3 regions of the Colwellia sp. Bg11-28 genome follow, and region 3 is predicted to be linked to each of the others. Evidence: predicted binding sites of a transcription regulator. Region 3 holds the regulator's gene; each other region holds the start of a gene.
What was found. Region 3 encodes FliA, which starts transcription of late flagellar genes. Its sites were predicted from a motif close to CTAAAGNTNNNNNNNNNNNNGCCGATA; they were not measured.
Positions count from the first base shown of each region.

Region 1: a site for FliA is predicted at 2,684-2,710, ahead of CXF79_RS10580 (VC2046/SO_2500 family protein). Genes of this name have one in related genera too.
Region 2: a site for FliA is predicted at 2,519-2,545, ahead of CXF79_RS09010 (flagellar protein MotY). Genes of this name have one in related genera too.

Region 1 is NZ_PJBA01000006.1:819,829-826,372, reverse strand. Features, by position in the region: gene CXF79_RS10590 (S9 family peptidase) at 1-1,230, opposite strand, end outside; gene CXF79_RS10585 (YchJ family protein) at 1,459-1,950, shown strand; gene CXF79_RS10580 (VC2046/SO_2500 family protein) at 1,970-2,644, opposite strand; gene CXF79_RS10575 (ATP-binding protein) at 2,787-4,073, opposite strand; gene CXF79_RS10565 (response regulator) at 4,465-5,181, opposite strand; gene xthA (exodeoxyribonuclease III) at 5,514-6,320, shown strand; gene rlmA (23S rRNA (guanine(745)-N(1))-methyltransferase) at 6,333-6,544, shown strand, end outside.
Region 2 is NZ_PJBA01000006.1:465,425-471,968, forward strand. Features, by position in the region: gene CXF79_RS08990 (Fe-Mn family superoxide dismutase) at 1-196, opposite strand, end outside; gene CXF79_RS08995 (Grx4 family monothiol glutaredoxin) at 469-819, shown strand; gene CXF79_RS09000 (peroxiredoxin) at 973-1,578, shown strand; gene rnt (ribonuclease T) at 1,686-2,381, opposite strand; gene CXF79_RS09010 (flagellar protein MotY) at 2,611-3,507, shown strand; gene CXF79_RS09015 (M1 family metallopeptidase) at 3,698-5,587, shown strand; gene CXF79_RS09020 (hypothetical protein) at 5,654-6,100, opposite strand; gene cysZ (sulfate transporter CysZ) at 6,265-6,544, opposite strand, start outside.
Region 3 is NZ_PJBA01000004.1:276,328-282,871, forward strand. Features, by position in the region: gene flhA (flagellar biosynthesis protein FlhA) at 1-321, shown strand, start outside; gene flhF (flagellar biosynthesis protein FlhF) at 381-1,922, shown strand; gene CXF79_RS05050 (MinD/ParA family ATP-binding protein) at 1,969-2,811, shown strand; gene CXF79_RS05055 (RNA polymerase sigma factor FliA) at 2,851-3,570, shown strand; gene cheY (chemotaxis response regulator CheY) at 3,678-4,061, shown strand; gene CXF79_RS05065 (protein phosphatase CheZ) at 4,136-4,879, shown strand; gene CXF79_RS05070 (chemotaxis protein CheA) at 4,893-6,544, shown strand, end outside.

The DNA.
Region 1 (6,544 bases), on a different contig from region 3:
ATGTAGTTTATGTTGGGTAACTAATTCATTTTTTGTAAAATCAACCGTAGTTAACCAGCGGGTTTTGTTATCCCAAGCTTCTAACATTAAGGCTAGGTGTTGACCGTCGCTACTCCACTTAATAGGGTTATTCATTTGAAGTACATGAATATTACGTGCTTTTTTTTCTGATTTGTATGTCTTACCTTTACGAGCAAAGTTTTCAGACTTTACGCTAGCTAAAACATCATCACGAAAGCCTGGTAAGTTGTCATAACTTAACGCTTGTTGTTTGCCTGTTACTAAATCAAGCAGGAACAATTGCTCTTGATATTGTCGATTGTTCGCAACGCGAGCACGGACTTTTTCAGCAGCAATCACACCATCTTTAGTAATGTAATTAGGCATAATATCTGTTTTATCACGACTTGATTTTGCTGATGTAATACTCACCAATAGTTTATCGCCTGATGGAGATAAACTTGCATGTGCTACTCTATTGTCTTTACCAAAATAAAACTTACTGTCATTAACTGCTGTGTTTTCAATAGCTAGACGTTCTTTTTGTGTTTGCTTTAACGCAGTGTTGCGTTGTTGCAAAGCAATGTAGTTAATTAACTTATGCTGCTCTACTGCTAAGTAACTTTTAGGTGCAATAGTTCTAGCAGGTTTTGCTGACATTTTTAAACTGGCCAGCTCTTTAATTTGACCTGTTTGTAGATTATGAGCATAAAAAACATTACCTACTTGGTAAGCTATCTCTCCATTATTCAAAAAGAGTGCATTACGTTCAGCATTTGAGGTAAAGGTAAGCTGTTTTATCGTATTACTGAGCAGCGTTTTTACAAAAACATCACCATTAAAAGTGTAGACTTTATGAGTGCGCGTTTTATTCAGCACTCCGTTTTGATAGGAAACAGTATGCTTACTTGATAAATTGACTGGTGAAGCTTCGTTATTATTTAACAGGTTTACTGCATACAAATCACGTAGAGGGTTACCTAGTTGCTTCTGCTGATAATAGATGCTGCTACTATCATCTCCCCAATACCAAGACTCTGGCGCGCGACCGAACCAATCTGGATCTGCCATTATCTGCTCTAAAGTGATGATATCCGTTGCTTGTGCATTGGTTGCAACAGCGCCTTGAATTTTCTCTGGCGCACTGGTATTTAACTGCTCATTAAGTTGAGTATTACTACAAGCGGCTAATGAAAAGCTAAGTGCTGCGGCAATAAATTGTAATTTCATAAAATAAATTCTTTTGTTGAGTTCTGTTGTTAAAAAATGAATGAGGAGACGCTAAGTTATACCAATGAGATTGGTATTAATCACTAATACTGGCAACTATTGAGCATGTAATTAACCCGATATCCTAATCGAAAAAATCAACAAAGGGTAAAAGAAAACGACCAATAGCGCTTTATCTGCGTTAAAATATAATGGTTTACACATACTATCATCATTGGACATATTGTTATGCTTTGCCCTTGCGGTTCGTCGTTGCCATTTAATGCTTGTTGCCAACTTTATATTACACAACAAAAACACCCCAGCACCCCTGAGCAATTAATGCGCTCGCGCTTTAGTGCCTATGCAACAAAAAATGGTCAATATGTTTTTGACACTTATGCTGCCTCCCAGCGGTTGAAGCAGTCTGTCACTGAAATTCAAACGTGGGCGGATGAATGTATTTGGTTGGCATTGAAAATACATGAAAGCGATGAGACTACCGTAGAATTTTCAGCCTATTACGTGGTTGATCAAACCTTGTGTGAATTACGTGAAAAGTCAAACTTCACTATTGAACAAGGTCAGTGGCGCTATATTGATGGCGATATCACCGTACACAATGAGATTGTGACGGTTAAACGTAATGAAATTTGTCCATGCAACAATTATCCAACGGCATGGTCAGCAAAAAGAAATAAAAAATTTAAACATTGCTGCGCTAAGCAAATAGGTATTTAAACGTTTATATAACGCTTATTTAGTTAAGCAATGGCGCTTTAACTAAAGACTGTTGAATGCCATCTAACCAGGCCTTGGCATTAAAGTTTAATGACTGACTAAGTGGTTTATCTGTTTCAATTGTTGCTGAATTTAATTGTTCTTCTTGTAACTGGTTATTGTATGCTTTGCTTAACTCTGCTGCTTGCTTATGCTTGAGTTGAGTAAATAAACTCGTATTTTCTAAGACTTGGCTTTCAATATGTTTTTTATCATCACGAAATGCCAAAGGTTTAGGCATCATAGCGTTAGTTAAATGTATATTAGCTAGGTCATTACCTACAATAGTATGCGCTTGATTGAATTGGTTAACATCTTCCGGCGTGGTTAATGCCAATGCGGCTTCGTCGGGTAGGTTAAACTGTTTTCTCAAAGCAACAGTCGACAAATCAGCAGGTGTTACCTCTTTGGTTTTCGGTAACAAAAATTGGCTTTGTTCACGTACATCTTCAGCTAACATAGCCAACATCAAACTAAAATCAGCACGACGGGTTTGTTCAACACTTTCATTTAGTTGTTCACCAAGTTGCAACTCATGAAGTAAAACGTTAGTTGATGAAAAGTCAGTGGCTAAATGCCCAGCACAGTTCTTTATCACGTCATTACTTTGTGAGATGTTATTTGTTGAAAACTGCTGTGAAAGCTCTACTGCCAATGCCTATCTACTTATTTATCGGTGCTTTGATAATTAAGTTATCGGCTGAATGTAAAAAATATTTAGCCAATAAGGCAATAAATTTAAAATAAATTATAGAGTAATTATTTAATCAATAATTACTCTATCTTAATAAGTTAAACTAACTCATCTTAATGGGCCAAGTCAGTGTAAATGCTGCCCCACCAAGCTCACTATCGCCGATAGAGGCATGACCTTGATGCCACTCCATAATACGGGCCACAATCGCTAACCCTAGGCCAAAACCACCTGTTTCACGGTTTCTTGATTGGTCCCCACGTGAGAAGGCATCAAAAATAACTTGTTTGAACTCATCAGACACGCCATCGCCATTATCTTCTACACAAATTATGCATTGTCCGTTTTCGATAGAAAGAGTCACTCTCACTTTATCATTGCCGTATTTAATGGCGTTACTGATAAAGTTATTCACCGCTCTGTCCATAAAGTGCCCGTCACAACAAACATAACTGTCAGGCATATTATTAATAAACTCAATCGAGTTTACAAATTGATCATGACTGGCTATTTGAAACTTAACTAAATCATTTAAATTAGTGCTAGTAAAATTAAGCGCTGGTTTGTCATTATCAAAAGCAGCATAAATAAGCATCTCATTGATAAGCTCTTCCAGTTCACAAACATCATTACTAATTTGCTTCTGATATTTAGCACGCTTTTCATCGTCTTTGATTGTATCGAGCATCTGCAAGGCAAACTTTGTTCGTGCTAATGGTGTTCTTAACTCATGCGAAACCGCATTAGTTAATTCTTTATGTGCTTCAATAAGCCGCTTTATTCTTGCCGCCATCATGTTAAATGAGGAGATCATAGGCGCTATCATAGTCGACTTTGCTGCGGGTGCCGTACTATCAAATTGCCCTTGACCAAAATCTCTGGTTGCCCTTTTGAGCTGTTCTAAATCACGAGACATAGGCCATAACCAAATAAAAATAACGATACCAAAGGTTGCCAAAATCATTACACGGTAAGTTGCTTTTACTCGCGGCCTTGTTGGCATTTTTGCGGGGCCTAACGTAATGACTGAATCACTATCTTTTAGTAAATAATGAATCATCACTTGATCGTCAAAATAATAAATATGGGCATTTGAGTGTGATAACGCATTGTGATCAGTGTGGTCTATAGCTTCCACTTCAGCTAAAGACACTAACTTTAAAGGTAACTCCCATCGCTCTGCTGCACCAGCTATTATCTCTTCCCATTCTTCTTTAGGATGTTTTTGTACATAATCGCCTGTGGCCATCATCAGGGTTTTATAACCCGTATAAGACTCAATGTCTTGCTCAAGATAAGAATTCCATACTTCATCAAGTGCCCAAGAAAAAATGATGAATGTGGAGATAATAAAGAAATAGAGATTGAAAAACGAACGACCTAATTTCATCGACGTACCTTATCAAGAGATTGTAATAACAATATACCCAAACCACTTGAAGATGCGTGTTTCAGGACGACTAAGCTATTCATGATCAAGGCGCCTCATTTTATTAAGGGTTACTCCCTTAAAAAAGGAGGCAACGAAGAGCATGGTTTGCTTGGACGTCCCCACAGGGCTGGTTTAGAAAAACTTTATTCTGCGTTATTGATTTCGACAAGGGACCAACCCTTCTCTTCAATCAATGCCTTATCTAAAGGCATTTCTAATTCCAGCTGAAACCTGCATCTTCAGGTAGCTTGGGTATAAGCTTAAGAAAAAGGCTTTGTTACTACGAGTAGGTAAACAAAGCCTTGATATTTTAATGACTATAACATCACAGTGACATTAATTTAGAGGGCTAGCTCCATGCATCTGGAACAAATAAATAACCTTGGCCCCAAATAGTTTTGATTCTAAAGGGTGTATCTGTACTGTCATGTAATTTTTTACGTAAACGAGAAATACGTACATCTACACTTCTGTCTAAACCATCATATTCACGGCCAATTACTGCCTTGTATATATAATCGCGGTTTTGCACTTCTCCGGCTTTACCCGCAAGTAACCATAACAAATCAAATTCTTGACTAGTTAAGTCGACATTTTCATCTTGTAAAGTCACTTTACGTGATGCTTTATTGATGTATAAACCACCACAAGTAATTTCACCTTTCTCTTCACTTTGGTTAGGTAAATCTCCGCGGCGTAGCAAGGCGTTTACTCTTGCTAGCAATACGCGAGGTTCAACGGGTTTGATAACATAATCATCTGCACCAATTTCTAAGCCAAGTACCTGATCAAAGTCAGTACTTTTTGCTGTCAGCATTAACACGGGTCCATTAAATTCTGGGCGTAAATCACGGCAAACACCAAAACCATCTTTACCGGGTAACATGACATCTAAAATAATAAGGTCAGGAGAGAAAAGCTTTACTCGTTTAGCTACTGTATCACCACGAAATTCTTGTTTAACGTGGAAACCTTCACTGGTTAGAAAGTCAGTGACTAAATCGGACAGTTGACGGTCATCTTCAACCAATAATATTTTTTTTACGCTTGAGTTACTATCTGGCATGTTCATTTCCTTATTTATTACGCGTTCTTAATGTAAATTGATAAATAACTGTTCTGACAACTGTATTAACAGTTTTCTATATCGTGTTGCTTATTTAGGGTTAGCTTAAACAAGTTATTACGGTTAAACAATAGGCTCTACCAGTTGTTACGAATAAATTACATTTTATAACAGGATGTGAAAAATAAAACTTGCGAGAAGCTAGATAAACACGCAAGATCATTGTCTTAATTTATACCCGTTTGTATAAGAAAGTACTCACTTCTTTATGCGAAATGGAATGACCAAACAATACATTACGATATTGTTTGCTAAAAGCCTTTAGGAATACTATGAAAATCATCTCTTTTAATATTAACGGCCTTCGTGCTCGTCTTCACCAATTACAAGCGATTATCGATAAACATCAGCCCGATATCATTGGTTTACAAGAAATCAAAGTTCATGATGAAGCTTTCCCATTAGAAGCCGTTGAAGCCATGGGTTATCACGTATATTTTCATGGCCAAAAAGCCCATTATGGCGTTGCCATGTTATGCAAAAAAGAAGCTGAGTCAGTACAACGGGGATTTCCTACAGACGATGATGAAGCCCAACGTAGAATGATTATGGTCACAACAACTAATGATAAAGGTGAGAAAGTAACCGTATTAAATGGCTATTTTCCTCAAGGCGAGAATATTAGTCATGAGACTAAATATCCTTATAAGAGAAAATTCTATAAAGATTTAATGACCTACCTTAATGACAATCACGTCAATGACGAAAATGTGGTTGTAATGGGTGACATTAATATTTCTCCGCAAGACTTAGATATTGGTATTGGTGACGTAAACAGTAAACGCTGGTTAAAAAGCGGTAAATGTTCTTTCCAACCTGAAGAAAGAGAATGGTTAACAAGGTTAATGGATTGGGGTTTTGTTGACACCTTCCGTCAATTACATCCCGACACTACCGAGCGTTACTCTTGGTTTGATTATCGCTCGCGTGGCTTTGATGACAACCGCGGTCTTCGTATTGATGTGGTACTAGCGACCAAAAATATGGCTGAGCAATGTATTGAAGCCGATATAGATTATGAATTACGCGCTATTGAAAAGCCTTCAGATCATGCGCCAATTTGGTCAACATTTTCATAAGGTTTACTGTCAATGCATACTGACATCTCTACTAAAGAAATAGCTCAATACCGTTGTCCTTTGTGCCAACAAGCTTTATTGCTCAATGAAAAGAGCTATCGTTGTGAAAACAATCATAGTTTTGATCAAGCAAAACAAGGCTATGTTAATTTATTACCCGTTCAATTTAAGCACTCAAAAGAACCTGGTGATAACAAAGCAATGGTACAAGCTAGACGAGCGTT
Region 2 (6,544 bases), on a different contig from region 3:
TAAAAATTCCAGCTGAAGACGTTTTAACAATCTCTTCTAAGCTTTTATTTTCAAATTCAGTTCCGCCAATTAAGCCATTAAGCTTAACTACATAAGTATTGTGATGCTTTCCGTAATGGAATGATAACGTTTCTGCTGAAATGTGCGGTTCTAATGCGTTTTGCTCGTAAGGTAATGCTGGTAATTCAATGGACATTATACTCTCCTAATTGTAATTCTAATTTTTAACCAAAAATGGGTGTGTTTTTATATAAACTTGAGTAAAATACTCAAGTATTATTTATATATAGGTATTGTGAAGGCTACTTTCAAGGCTATATATTTTAAAATCAATAGCTAAGCTATTTATATAATAGTACTTATTCTATTACCTTGTATTGAAAAGAGTTGATAATTTGTTTTTTATCTCCATATGTAAGGTATCTGAGTGCAAAAGAATAGAATAAGTATTAATTAAGAGAGGGTATTATGGATACAATTGAGCGCATTAAAGAACAAATTAGCGAAAATACGATCTTGCTATATATGAAAGGGTCTCCTAAATTACCAAACTGTGGCTTTTCATCACAAGCATCACAAGCATTAATTTCTTGTGAAGAAAAATTTGCTTATGTTGATATTTTACAGAACCCTGATATTCGTGCAGAATTACCTAAATATGCTGATTGGCCAACCTTCCCGCAATTATGGGTTGACGGCGAGTTAGTAGGTGGCTGTGATATTATTATGGAAATGTTTCAACAAGGTGAATTACAAACCTTAGTGAAAGCTGCCGCGGCAAAAAATGCATCAGCAGAAGATAGTTCAGCAGACGCATAATAAATATTACTTAACTAATTGATTTTATATACCTGTTACCATTTTAAATTCAGCTTTAACCATGAATTTTGATTGGTAACGAGTATTTATCTGCCACAAATTTTGTTGGCAGAAAATTAAACTTTTTTAACATAAAGATAAATGGAGCATAAAATGAGCGTATTAGTTGGTCGTCAAGCACCAGACTTCACTGCTGCAGCAGTATTGGGTAGCGGTGAGATTGTAGATAGCTTTACATTAAGCGAAGCAATTAACGGTAAAAAAGCAGTAGTATTTTTCTATCCTTTAGATTTTACTTTTGTTTGTCCATCAGAGTTATTAGCTTTTGATCACCGTATGGAAGAATTCAAAAGCCGTGGCGTAGAAGTTATTGGTGTTTCAATCGATTCACAATTTTCACATAACGCATGGCGTAACACTCCAGTAAATGACGGTGGTATTGGTCCAGTACAATACACTTTAGTTGCTGATACTAAACATGAAATTTGTAAAGCATACGATGTTGAACATCCAGAAGCTGGTGTTGCATTCCGTGGTTCTTTCTTAATTGATGAAGAAGGCAACGTACGTCACCAAGTAATTAACGATTTACCACTAGGTCGTGATGTTGATGAAATGATACGTATGGTTGACGCACTTCAATTCCACCAAGACCATGGCGAAGTTTGTCCTGCTGGTTGGAACAAAGGTGATAAAGGTATGACTGCTTCTCCAGAAGGTGTTGCTTCTTACCTTACTGATAATGCAGATAAGTTATAATTTTTCCTGACTTTTTTAGTTAATCGCGTAAGTTGATTAACTAACATGCAAAAAAAAACCGCGAAAGCGGTTTTTTTATATCTAAATTTTAGTTTGTTGTTTAGTTGTTAGACTTCTGTTTCTTCAACAGCTAACGGCCAACCACCTAATGCTCGCCACTTATTAACGATATGACAAAATAGTTCAGCTGTTTTTTCAGTATCATATAAAGCACTATGTGCTTCGCTATTGTTAAAGTCTATTTTTGCAGCGATACATGCCTTTGCTAAAACGGTTTGCCCTAGCGCAAGACCGGCAAGCGTTGTAGTGTCAAAACTAACAAAACTATGAAAAGGGCTGCGTTTAATCTTACAGCGCTCGGTAGCGGCATTTAAAAAGCCTAAATCAAAGGCTGCATTATGCGCAACAATAATAGCTCGCTGACAACCTGCAACTTTCATTTTCTTTCGAACCAATTTAAAAAGATCTTTTAGTGCTTCATCTTCATCAACTGCACCGCGTAACGGATTTGTTGGGTCTATACCGGTAAATTCCAACGCTTTAGGTTCAAGGTTTGCACCTTCAAACGGCTCAATGTTAAATTGTATTGTTTCATCGATAGAAAAATCACCGGTGTCTTCATCTAAATGTAACACTGAGGCTGCAAGTTCAAGTAAGGCATCTGTTTGGGAATTAAAACCGGCTGTTTCAACATCAATAACAACGGGAAAGTAACCGCGAAATCTTTGAGAAAATTTGCTTTTTACTTTTTCAGAATTAGGATTGCTTTTTTGCTGGGTATCTATAGAGCTTGATTCAGACATTAGTCACTAAGTATTATAGGTTTAAATAATGCCGATTATTATCGCAGAAAGTTTATTTAAAAACGACAATGAAGATGGCTTATCAGTCATTAAATTGATTTTTTTACTCTGTAAAGCGATTTTTAACCGATAAAATGCTAAAGTTATCTGAGTTTAGGGCGATACCCTATATATCCAATACAGGCAAAAGTGAATAGTCCTGTTACCGCTATCGATATTGTGCATAATTATGAAAAAAATAGTCACATCAATGAGTACTTATTTTCTTGTTATAGCTAGTTTAGTCACTAGTTTGCTAGCTAGTGATGTAAAAGCCGGCATACGCCAATATAGCGCAGATATCCATACCTCTAAATGGCAATTATCTGATGATTCACGCCTACAATGCACATTATCACACCAAATCCCTCGCTATGGCGAAGCTCGATTTTCAGCAAAAGCCAGCCGAAAGCTTAATATGGAATTTGAGTTAGATATGATGCTGTTACCGGATAACTACTCTTTAGCCGAAGTTCGCAGTGTTGCCCCTAATTGGCAGCCAGGTACTGGTTCTCGTACCTTAGCGAATATGAAGTTACATAAACAGTTTAACCCTAGTCTGCCGAAAAAAGTTGCTTGGACTATGTTAAGTGAATTAGAGCAGGGCATGAGTCCTACCTTTTATTATAATGACTGGTATAGCGAACAAGATAAAATATCTGTTGGTCTTTCAACCGCTCGCTTTAAAAAAGCTTATAGAGATTTTGTTGGTTGTGTTGGAAATTTATTGAATTATAGTTTTGATGATATTGCTTATACCGTACTTAACTATCAATCAAGTAGTGATAAATTCACTAAAGCATCACAAAGACGTATCGAGATGATCCGTCAATATTTGAGTTTAGATCCAGAGTTAGAGTTGGTGTTGATTGATGCTTATTCTGATAGTTATGGTGGTCGTTGGTCTAATTTAAAATTATCAGAACGCCGCGCCGCTAAAATCAGAGATTATTTTGTAGAAAATGGCATTGAAGTAAGCCGAATTGAAGCAAAAGGTTATGGTGAGAAGCGCCATATATCTTCCAATGACACCACGCTAGGGAGAGGAAAAAACCGTAGAGTGGTCATTCAAATGCAGAAACCATAACTTTACCCAAGTTACTATATTGAGGTGTTGTTAAAGTACTGTAAATAATACTTGCTACTATCTCAATAGAGCGCGTAAAAAATATAAAGTAAAATATTGAACAGGCCTGTAGATTCGCAGTAATCTACAGGCCTGTTTTTGTCTGAGCCCTGTTTGGGGACGACTTTTTAATTTTAAGGTATAAAATGTCATGAAACATTTTTCAAAACTTTGCTTTTTACTCAGCACTTTTACTGTGTCTATAGCGCCAGTTACATGGGCCCATGAAGGGGCCACTCATCAACACGCAAACGTGTCAAAGTTAACTGATGCGTATACTTACGCTAATTATGACCAAGTCAAAGCAACTCATGTGTATCTTGATCTTAATGTTGATTTTGATAAAAAATCGTTATCTGGTTTTGCAGAGTTATCACTTGATTGGTTTACTGATAATAAAGCGCCATTAATCTTAGATACACGTGATCTTGTTATTCACCGCGTGATGGCAAAAAATAGCCAAGGCCAGTGGGTAAAGGTGAACTATGATTTAGCTAAACGCGATGACGTGTTAGGTAGCAAGCTAACCATTAATACACCATTAAATGCTAAAAAAGTTCGTGTATATTATAACTCAACAGAAAAAGCGACAGGGTTACAATGGTTGTCAGCTGAACAAACTGCTGGTAAAGAAAAACCCTTTCTATTTAGTCAAAACCAAGCAATCCATGCCCGTTCTTGGATACCTATCCAAGATACACCAAGTGTTCGAGTGACTTATACTGCACGTATAACTACCGATAAAGATTTATTGGCGGTAATGAGCGCGAATAACGAACCGGGTACTGAGCGCGATGGCGACTATTTCTTTTCAATGCCTCAAGCCATCCCACCTTATTTAATTGCGATTGGAGTGGGTGACCTTGAGTTTAAAGCGATGAGCCATCAAACAGGCATTTATGCTGAATCTTATATTTTAGATGCTGCTGTTGCTGAATTTGATGATACCCAAGCCATGATTGATAAAGCTGAACAAATGTATGGCAAATATCGTTGGGGTCGTTACGACTTATTGATGTTACCTCCTAGTTTTCCTTTTGGTGGTATGGAAAATCCACGTCTTTCATTTATCACACCAACCGTTGTTGCGGGTGACAAAAGTTTAGTTAACCTAATTGCTCATGAGCTTGCTCACTCATGGTCAGGAAACTTAGTTACTAATGAAAGCTGGCGTGATTTATGGTTAAACGAAGGTTTTACCAGTTATGTTGAAAACCGTATTATGGAAGCCGTTTTTGGTACGGACCGCGCAGTAATGGAACAAGCATTGGGCGCACAAGATCTAAATGCAGAAATACTCGAACTTGATGCAAGTGATACTCAGCTATACATCGATTTAAAAGGTCGAGATCCTGATGATGCCTTCTCTGGTGTACCTTATGTTAAAGGGCAGTTATTTTTGATGTACTTAGAAGAAAAGTTTGGTCGTGAGCGTTTTGATGCATTCGTGTTAGAATATTTCGATAGCCATGCATTTCAAAGTTTAGGTACGGATAACTTTGTTAAATATTTAAAAGCTAACTTAACTGATAAATACCCTAATATTGTTAGTGATAATGAAATCAATGAGTGGATTTTCAAAGCAGGCTTGCCGAGTTATGCGCCGCAGCCTACTTCAAATGCCTTTAAAGTTATCGATAAGCAAATTAACCAATTAGTAACTGATGAGTTAACGTTAGAACAGTTACCTACCGCTCAGTGGACATTACACGAATGGTTGCACTTTATTAATAACTTACCTGTAGATTTAGATCACCAGCGTATGGTGAATTTGGATAAAGCTTTCGACTTAACCAATAGCAGTAATGCTGAGATTGCTCATGCTTGGTACCTATTATCAGTGCGTGCTGATTACAAAGAGGTTTATCCTGCAATGGCTAAGTACCTAAAAAGCATCGGTCGTCGTAAATTGATAGTGCCGTTATATAAAGAGCTTGCCAAAAATGCAGAAAGCAAAGCGTGGGCAGTTGAGGTGTATAAACAAGCTCGTCCAGGTTACCATGGTTTAGCCCAAGGTACCGTAGACGGTGTATTGAAATAAGATACTAATATCTCGAGACAGAAAAAGGGGCTCAATGTGAAAACATTGAGCCCCTTTTTACTATTATTAATTTTTATTTTCAATAATAACATCAACTTGACGTTTTTTGTTTTGCTGAGAAATAACTACGCGCATTATTTCTTTACCCTCTTGGTATTGTAGCGTTAATCTGTCGCGTTTAAGCTCTTGTGAGTAGGGCTCACCGAATGCTTGTTGATAAAAATCGATTACTTGCGCTTCGCTTGATTGGGTGAAATAGTTAATGACAGCAGGTAATTTATCAGTGAATTCAGCAAAAACTTGAGCATTATCCAAGATTGGAATATCAATAACACCATTATTGATTACCTTACTGACGACTTCTTCTTCTATTTCTTCAATGACCGGCTCTGCCACAATGACAGGGGCTTGAGTAGGCTGCTCTTCAATGTCTTGCGTCGACGAGCAAGCACTTAGACCAACTGCTATCATACTAAGTAATGTAAAATGCTTAACAGCTTGTTTTACTCTCATTTAAGTCACTTCCGTTCAAGTTTATGTTTTTATATAATTTTAAATATATACGATTTTTAGCACTAACGCGATAATAGCCTTACAAATATCATTAAAAATCGTTAGTTAGGCAGTACTTTATGGCTCATCTCTATCGTCGCGCTTTAGTATCGAGACTAAGCCTTTTAGACTTTGTCTTGATAATGATCAACCCATAATGCTGTCGCACCACAAATGGCAACAGGCATTACAACCAGATTAATGATGGGGATCATAGAAAATACAGCGACAGTAATACCAAAGCTATAACTAATGCCTTGGTTTTGTTTTAAAACTTCTTTCATCTTTGCAAATGGAACTTTGTGATTATCAAACGGGTAATCTTTGTATTGTATTGCCATCATCCAAGCTATAAATAAAAACCAAAGTACTTGCCCTACAACCGGTAATAGCCACATGATAATA
Region 3 (6,544 bases):
CTCGTTGGTGGAGCACAAGAAGTACCCGTCATAACTTTGGCTCCTGAATTGGAACAGATGTTGCATCAATCAATGCAAATGGCAGGAGATGATGGTGCTGGTATTGAACCAGGGTTAGCGGAACGCTTACAACAATCATTAACTGAAGGGTCAAACCAGCAAGAGATGGCTGGTGATACACCAATATTATTAACGTCAGGAATTCTACGACATGTTTTGGCTAAGTTTGTTAAATATACTATTCCAAGCCTACGTGTAATTTCATATCAGGAGATACCTGATGACAAACAAATTAAAATAGTTAGTGCTATTGGGCAGTAACAATCAGTTAAACGTATGCAGGGCATCGTTATAACGTAGAGCTAAATAAGAGGTTGGGTATGAAAATCAGACGTTTTGTTGCCAAAGATATGCGCACAGCATTAGCGCAGATAAAAGAAGAACTTGGCGTTGATGCGGTTATCATGTCCAATAAAAAAATCCCTGAAGGGGTGGAATTGATGGCTGCAGTTGATTACAACCAAGCGGTACCTCCTGCTCAGTTTTCAGAGAATAAACCTCATAAAACTGAAGTACAGGAAAATACACCGAGTGGTAGAGAGATTAGCAACGACGTAGTAAAGCTTGGACAACAAACACCGGTAAACACTACACCCTCAAATCTTAATGAAAATAGAGTTGCGCAAGCACCTGCGGATAGTTTGTCAGCTTTACTTAATCGTCAAGTGCAACAGCCAGCCCCTCAACAATTAGCTTCACAACAAGAGCCTACTAACTTAGGCGATGCTAGCATTGAGCAGCAGTTAAAGAATTTTACCGACCGCCTAAGTCATTCAACTTCTGATGCTATGCCTAGTGAAGTGCAACAACAGACAGCTAACACTGAAGCTGAACTATATAATAGAGATCATATTACTGCCAATATATCTAATAATATGTCATCTTCAAGCCCACTTGCTATAGGTATGAATGATGATGCTCAAGTATCCTCACAAGACTTTGCTAAAATGCAGCAAGAAATGGCTTCTATTCGTTCATTGTTAGAGCATCAAGTATCAGGTTTAATGTGGCAAGATATGGCACAAAAAGATCCTCAACGGGCGGTATTAGTAAATCGATTACTCGCTTTAGGATTAAATGAACAAATAGCTGATCAGATTGCAGGATATGTTCCTGAGCAATCACATGAGAAAGAAGCTTGGTTACAAGCAACACAACTTATCTCTCAACAAATTAATACTACACAGAATGATATAATCAATCGTGGCGGAGTCGTTGCTTTAGTCGGCCCTACCGGTGTAGGAAAAACCACTACTATTGCCAAACTTGCAGCAGGCTTTTCCCAAGTACATGGCAGCGATCAAGTTGCGCTTATTTCTACAGATACTTTCCGTATTGCCGGCTTTGAGCAATTAGCAACCTATGGAAAGATTATTGGTTGTCAGGTGAGTCTGGCTAAAGACAGTCAAGCGTTAGATATATTATTACAGCAGTATTCGAAGAAGAAATTAATCCTAATCGATACTGCAGGTATGGGACAACGAGACATGCGCTTAGCTGAACAATTGACCGCATTAGTATCTAATGCTCGTGTAAGGATTAGAAATTATTTAGTCTTAGCGGCTAATACTCAGCAAGGTGTCATGCAAGAAAATGTAGATCGTTTTAAAAAAGTACCATTATCGGGTTGTATTTATACTAAACTTGACGAAAGTATCAGTATTGGTGAAATAATTACAACTTCGATTCAAAATGGTTTACCAATAGGTTATCTTACTGATGGACAAAGAGTTCCGGAAGATATTAAAGTTGCAAATGCTGAGAAATTAGTTACCCTTGCAGATAAGATGGCGACTAAGTCAGTAAATAATAATGTCACTGTTTTACGGCCGATGCCTGTAGCACCCGCTGCAACGTTATAAGACTCTGGCTAATAGCTAAATATATATAATTAGAAGTAATAATTAAATGATAGATCAAGCGAGCGGCTTAAGAAAGATGCAAGGTTTACAACAAGTTAAAGTAGTAGCCGTGTCAGGCGGAAAAGGTGGTGTTGGTAAAACCAATACCTCGCTGAATACAGCTATTGCGCTAGGACAACTCGGCAAACGGGTTTTAGTTCTCGATGCCGATTTAGGTCTTGCAAATGTCGATGTAATGTTAGGGTTAAGGGTTAAGCGTAATCTATCTCATGTATTGTCAGGAGAGTGTGAACTTGATGATATTATTATTGAAGGTCCTGCTGGCATAAAGATTATTCCTGCAACTTCTGGTTCACAATCAATGGTGGATTTAACGCCATCTGAACATGCTGGTCTCATTCGAGCTTTCAGTGAAATGAAAACACAGTTTGATGTATTGATTGTTGATACGGCTGCTGGCATTTCTGATATGGTCTTGAGCTTCACTCGTGCCGCGCAAGATGTCATGTTGGTGGTTTGTGATGAACCTACTTCAATTACAGACTGTTATGCTCTGATGAAGTTACTGAGCCGTGATCATGGTGTATTTAAATTTAAAGTTGTTGCCAATATGGTGCGTAGTCCGAAAGAAGGACAGCAGCTTTTTGCAAAGCTAACTAAAGTAACCGATAGATTTCTTGATGTCGCAATAGAATTAGTCGCTGTGATCCCATACGATGAAAATATGAGAAAATCAGTTCGTAAACAACAAGTTATAGTAGAAGCATATCCGCAATCTCCAGCTTCGTTAGCTTATATAGATTTAGCAAAAAAGGTTAGCCAATGGCCAATACCTAAACAAGCATCAGGGCACTTAGAATTTTTTATTGAACAGTTACTGGCTAATTAACTGACTAACTTAGCATTACTTCAGTGAGAGTAACATTACGTGGTAAAAGTGAATAGCTATAATAATCAAATTGATAAAGCAGCTCTTCTTGAACAACAAACTGTTTTAGTCAAGCGCATTGCTTATCATCTTTTAGCAAGATTGCCAGCAAGTGTTCAAGTTGATGACTTGATACAGTCAGGAATGATTGGTTTATTTGAAGCGGCAAATAATTTTGATAACACTAAAGGCGCAAGCTTTGAAACATTTGCTGGTATCAGAATCCGTGGCGCTATGCTTGATGAAATACGCCGAGGTGATTGGACGCCACGATCTGTTCATAAAAATAGCCGAATGATCAGTGAAGCGATAAAGCAACTTGAAGCACAATTAGGCCGAGATGTTTCTGATGTTGAAGTTGCTGAAAAATTAGATATTTCACTGAAAGATTACCATCAGATATTGAGTGAAGTAAGTACAGGAAAAATACTTGGCATTGATGATCTTGGTGTTAATGAAGATGCTATTAAGCCAAGTGATGACTATATCGGAGATGATCCATATCAAAGTATTGAGCGAATAGCTTTTAAAAAAGGCTTAACTCAATGCATTAAGTCTTTACCGGAACGAGAAGCTCTAGTACTGTCTTTATATTATGATGAAGAATTGAATTTACGAGAGATCGGGCAAGTGCTCGATGTGAGTGAATCACGGGTAAGTCAAATTCATAGTCAAGCGATGCATCGTTTAAAAGCACGTATGCAATCTTGGCAAAGTTAATTAGACTGTGAATAAGCTAGTGATAATGAGTATAAAAAATACCTAATTAGGTAAAATGAAAATGTTAGAAAAAATAATTAATTTTGAATGTTTCGCCGGAGAGTGTCTTGGATAAAAATATGAAAGTACTTGTAGTTGATGATTTTTCAACCATGAGACGTATAGTTAAAAATTTGTTACGTGATTTAGGTTTCACCAACATTCAAGAAGCTGATGATGGCAATACTGCGTTACCCATGCTTCAAGGTGGTGATTTTGATTTTGTTGTGACAGATTGGAATATGCCTGGTATGCAAGGTATCGATTTACTTAAAGCGATAAGAGCAGATGCTAATCTCTCACATATCCCCGTTCTACTTATCACTGCAGAAGCTAAAAAAGAGCAAATCATTATGGCTGCTCAAGCAGGTGTTAATGGCTATATTGTTAAACCATTTACAGCCGCAACATTAAAAACTAAGCTAGATAAAATTTTTGAACGCTTAGCTTAATGTGAAGGCTTTAGCTAACAGTAAATTTGTTAGCTAAATTAAGGTGTTGACAAATATTCCATTAAGGACTTTGCATGAGTATAGCTATGACAGGGCGGATTTCATTAGAGCAAGCAAGATCTTTGGTTGCTTTTTTGGAGTCTGGTGAGCAAGACGCAGCGGATGCGATTATTGCTGAGATTCAAAATCCAATCAATTCCGAACTTTTTGCAGAAATTGGTAAATTAACTCGCCAGCTTCACGACTCTTTGACCAATTTTCAAGTCGATTCTAGGTTAAATGATCTTGCTACTACAGATATTCCTGATGCGAAAGAGCGGTTGAATTTTGTTATTACGAGAACAGAAGAAGCCGCAAATAAAACTATGGATGCCGTTGAGGCGATATTTCCCGTAGTTGATACCATTGCTGAGCAAGTGGCAACTGTCAATCCTTCATGGACAAAGTTGATGAATAACGAGTTGGACTTGAAAGAGTTTAAATCGCTATGCATTGATATCGATACTTTATTAAAAAATACCGGTAAAGAAACTCAACATATTCATAGCTTAATGACAGATGTATTAATGGCACAAGACTTTCAAGACTTAACAGGTCAAGTTATTCGAAAAGTTATTGAGTTAGTTAGAGAAGTTGAAGAAAGTTTAATTAATATGCTGACAGCTTTTGGCCTGTCTGCAGAAAAAACGCAAGGACCAAGTAATCCTAAAGTAGGTGAAAACCTTGTTGAGGGACCAATTGTAAATGCAGCGAACAGAGATGATGTAGTAGAAGATCAAGATGATGTTGATGATCTTTTATCAAGTTTAGGATTTTAAGGGGAATTACTGCATGTCTTTTGAAGCAGATGAAGAAATTTTACAGGACTTTTTAGTTGAAGCGGGTGAAATCTTAGAATCGCTCTCAGAAGAACTAGTTGAACTTGAAAACGATGTAGATAATGCTGAATTACTGAATTCAATTTTCCGTGGTTTTCATACTGTTAAAGGTGGCGCAGGTTTTTTAAGCCTTGGCGACTTAGTCGATGTCTGTCATGGCGCAGAAAATATATTTGACTTATTGCGTACCGGAAAACGCTCTGTTAATGCAGAGCTTATGGACACCATTTTATCTGCCTTAGATACTGTCAATGACATGTTTGTGATGGTACAAAATAAGGAACCACTTGTTCCTGCAGATGCCACTCTACTCGCTGAACTTGCCCGACTAAGTCACCCTGATGTAAGTACGCCAGCTGTGACTGAAGTCATTGAGCAAGCAACTCCGACAAATGAAGAATCAAGCTCAAGTGATGAAATGAGTGAAGATGAATTTGAAAAATTATTAGACGAACTACATGGTTCTGGCAGTGTTTCGGCATCGCCAAATCTTAGTGAACCTGCTCCTTATTCGGCACCTACACCGAGTACTGATGGGGCAAGTGATGAGATTTCAGACGATGAATTTGAATCACTATTAGATGAATTACATGGACAAGGTGCTTTTTCAGTTGACGCTGCAGCTTCCACTAACAGCGCTCTAAGTACTTCTAGTGATGATATTGATGACCTTGAATTTGAAAAGTTACTAGATGAATTACACGGTAAAGGTAATGCGCCTAAAGCTGTTGAAAGTTCGGTAACTAACAAGCCTGTTAGTATTCCAACTCCTTCCCCTGAAAAAGAAGTAAAAGCAAAGGCAGCGGTTCCTAAAAAAGTTGCTCAGAAGAAACCTGCTCAGAAAAAATCACAAGAAGAACCAGCAAAAGTTATTGCGAAAAAAGCAGCGGCTACACCAGCACCTCAAGGTGAAACAACGGTTCGTGTGGATACTAAACGACTTGATCAAATTATGAATATGGTCGGTGAGCTTGTTTTAGTAAGAAATAGATTAACAAGTTTAGGTCTGGTTTCTGACGACGAAAATCTAAATAAAGCCGTAACCAATTTAGATGCGGTAACGACTGACTTGCAAGGCGCTGTAATGCAAACACGCATGCAGCCAATTAAAAAAGTTTTTGGTCGCTTCCCGCGTGTTGTACGTGATTTAGCGCGTAGCTTGAACAAAGATATTTCATTGATTTTGGAAGGTGAAGAGACCGATTTAGATAAAAACTTAGTGGAAGCTCTTGCTGATCCTTTGGTGCATTTAGTTAGAAACTCAGTAGATCATGGTATTGAAGCGCCAGATACTCGAGAAGCCATGGGTAAACCTAGAGAAGGTACGGTACTTCTTTCAGCCTCGCAAGAAGGTGACCATATACTGTTAACCATAAAAGATGATGGTGCAGGAATGGATGCAGAAAAGTTGAAAAATATTGCGATTGACCGCGGTGTACTTGATGAAGAATCTGCAGCTAGAATGTCGAATAAAGAAGCCTATAGTCTTATTTTTGCCCCAGGATTTTCGACCAAAACTGAAATTTCAGAAGTTTCTGGTCGTGGTGTTGGTATGGATGTTGTCAAAACCAAAATTACGCAGCTTAACGGTACTGTCAATATTGA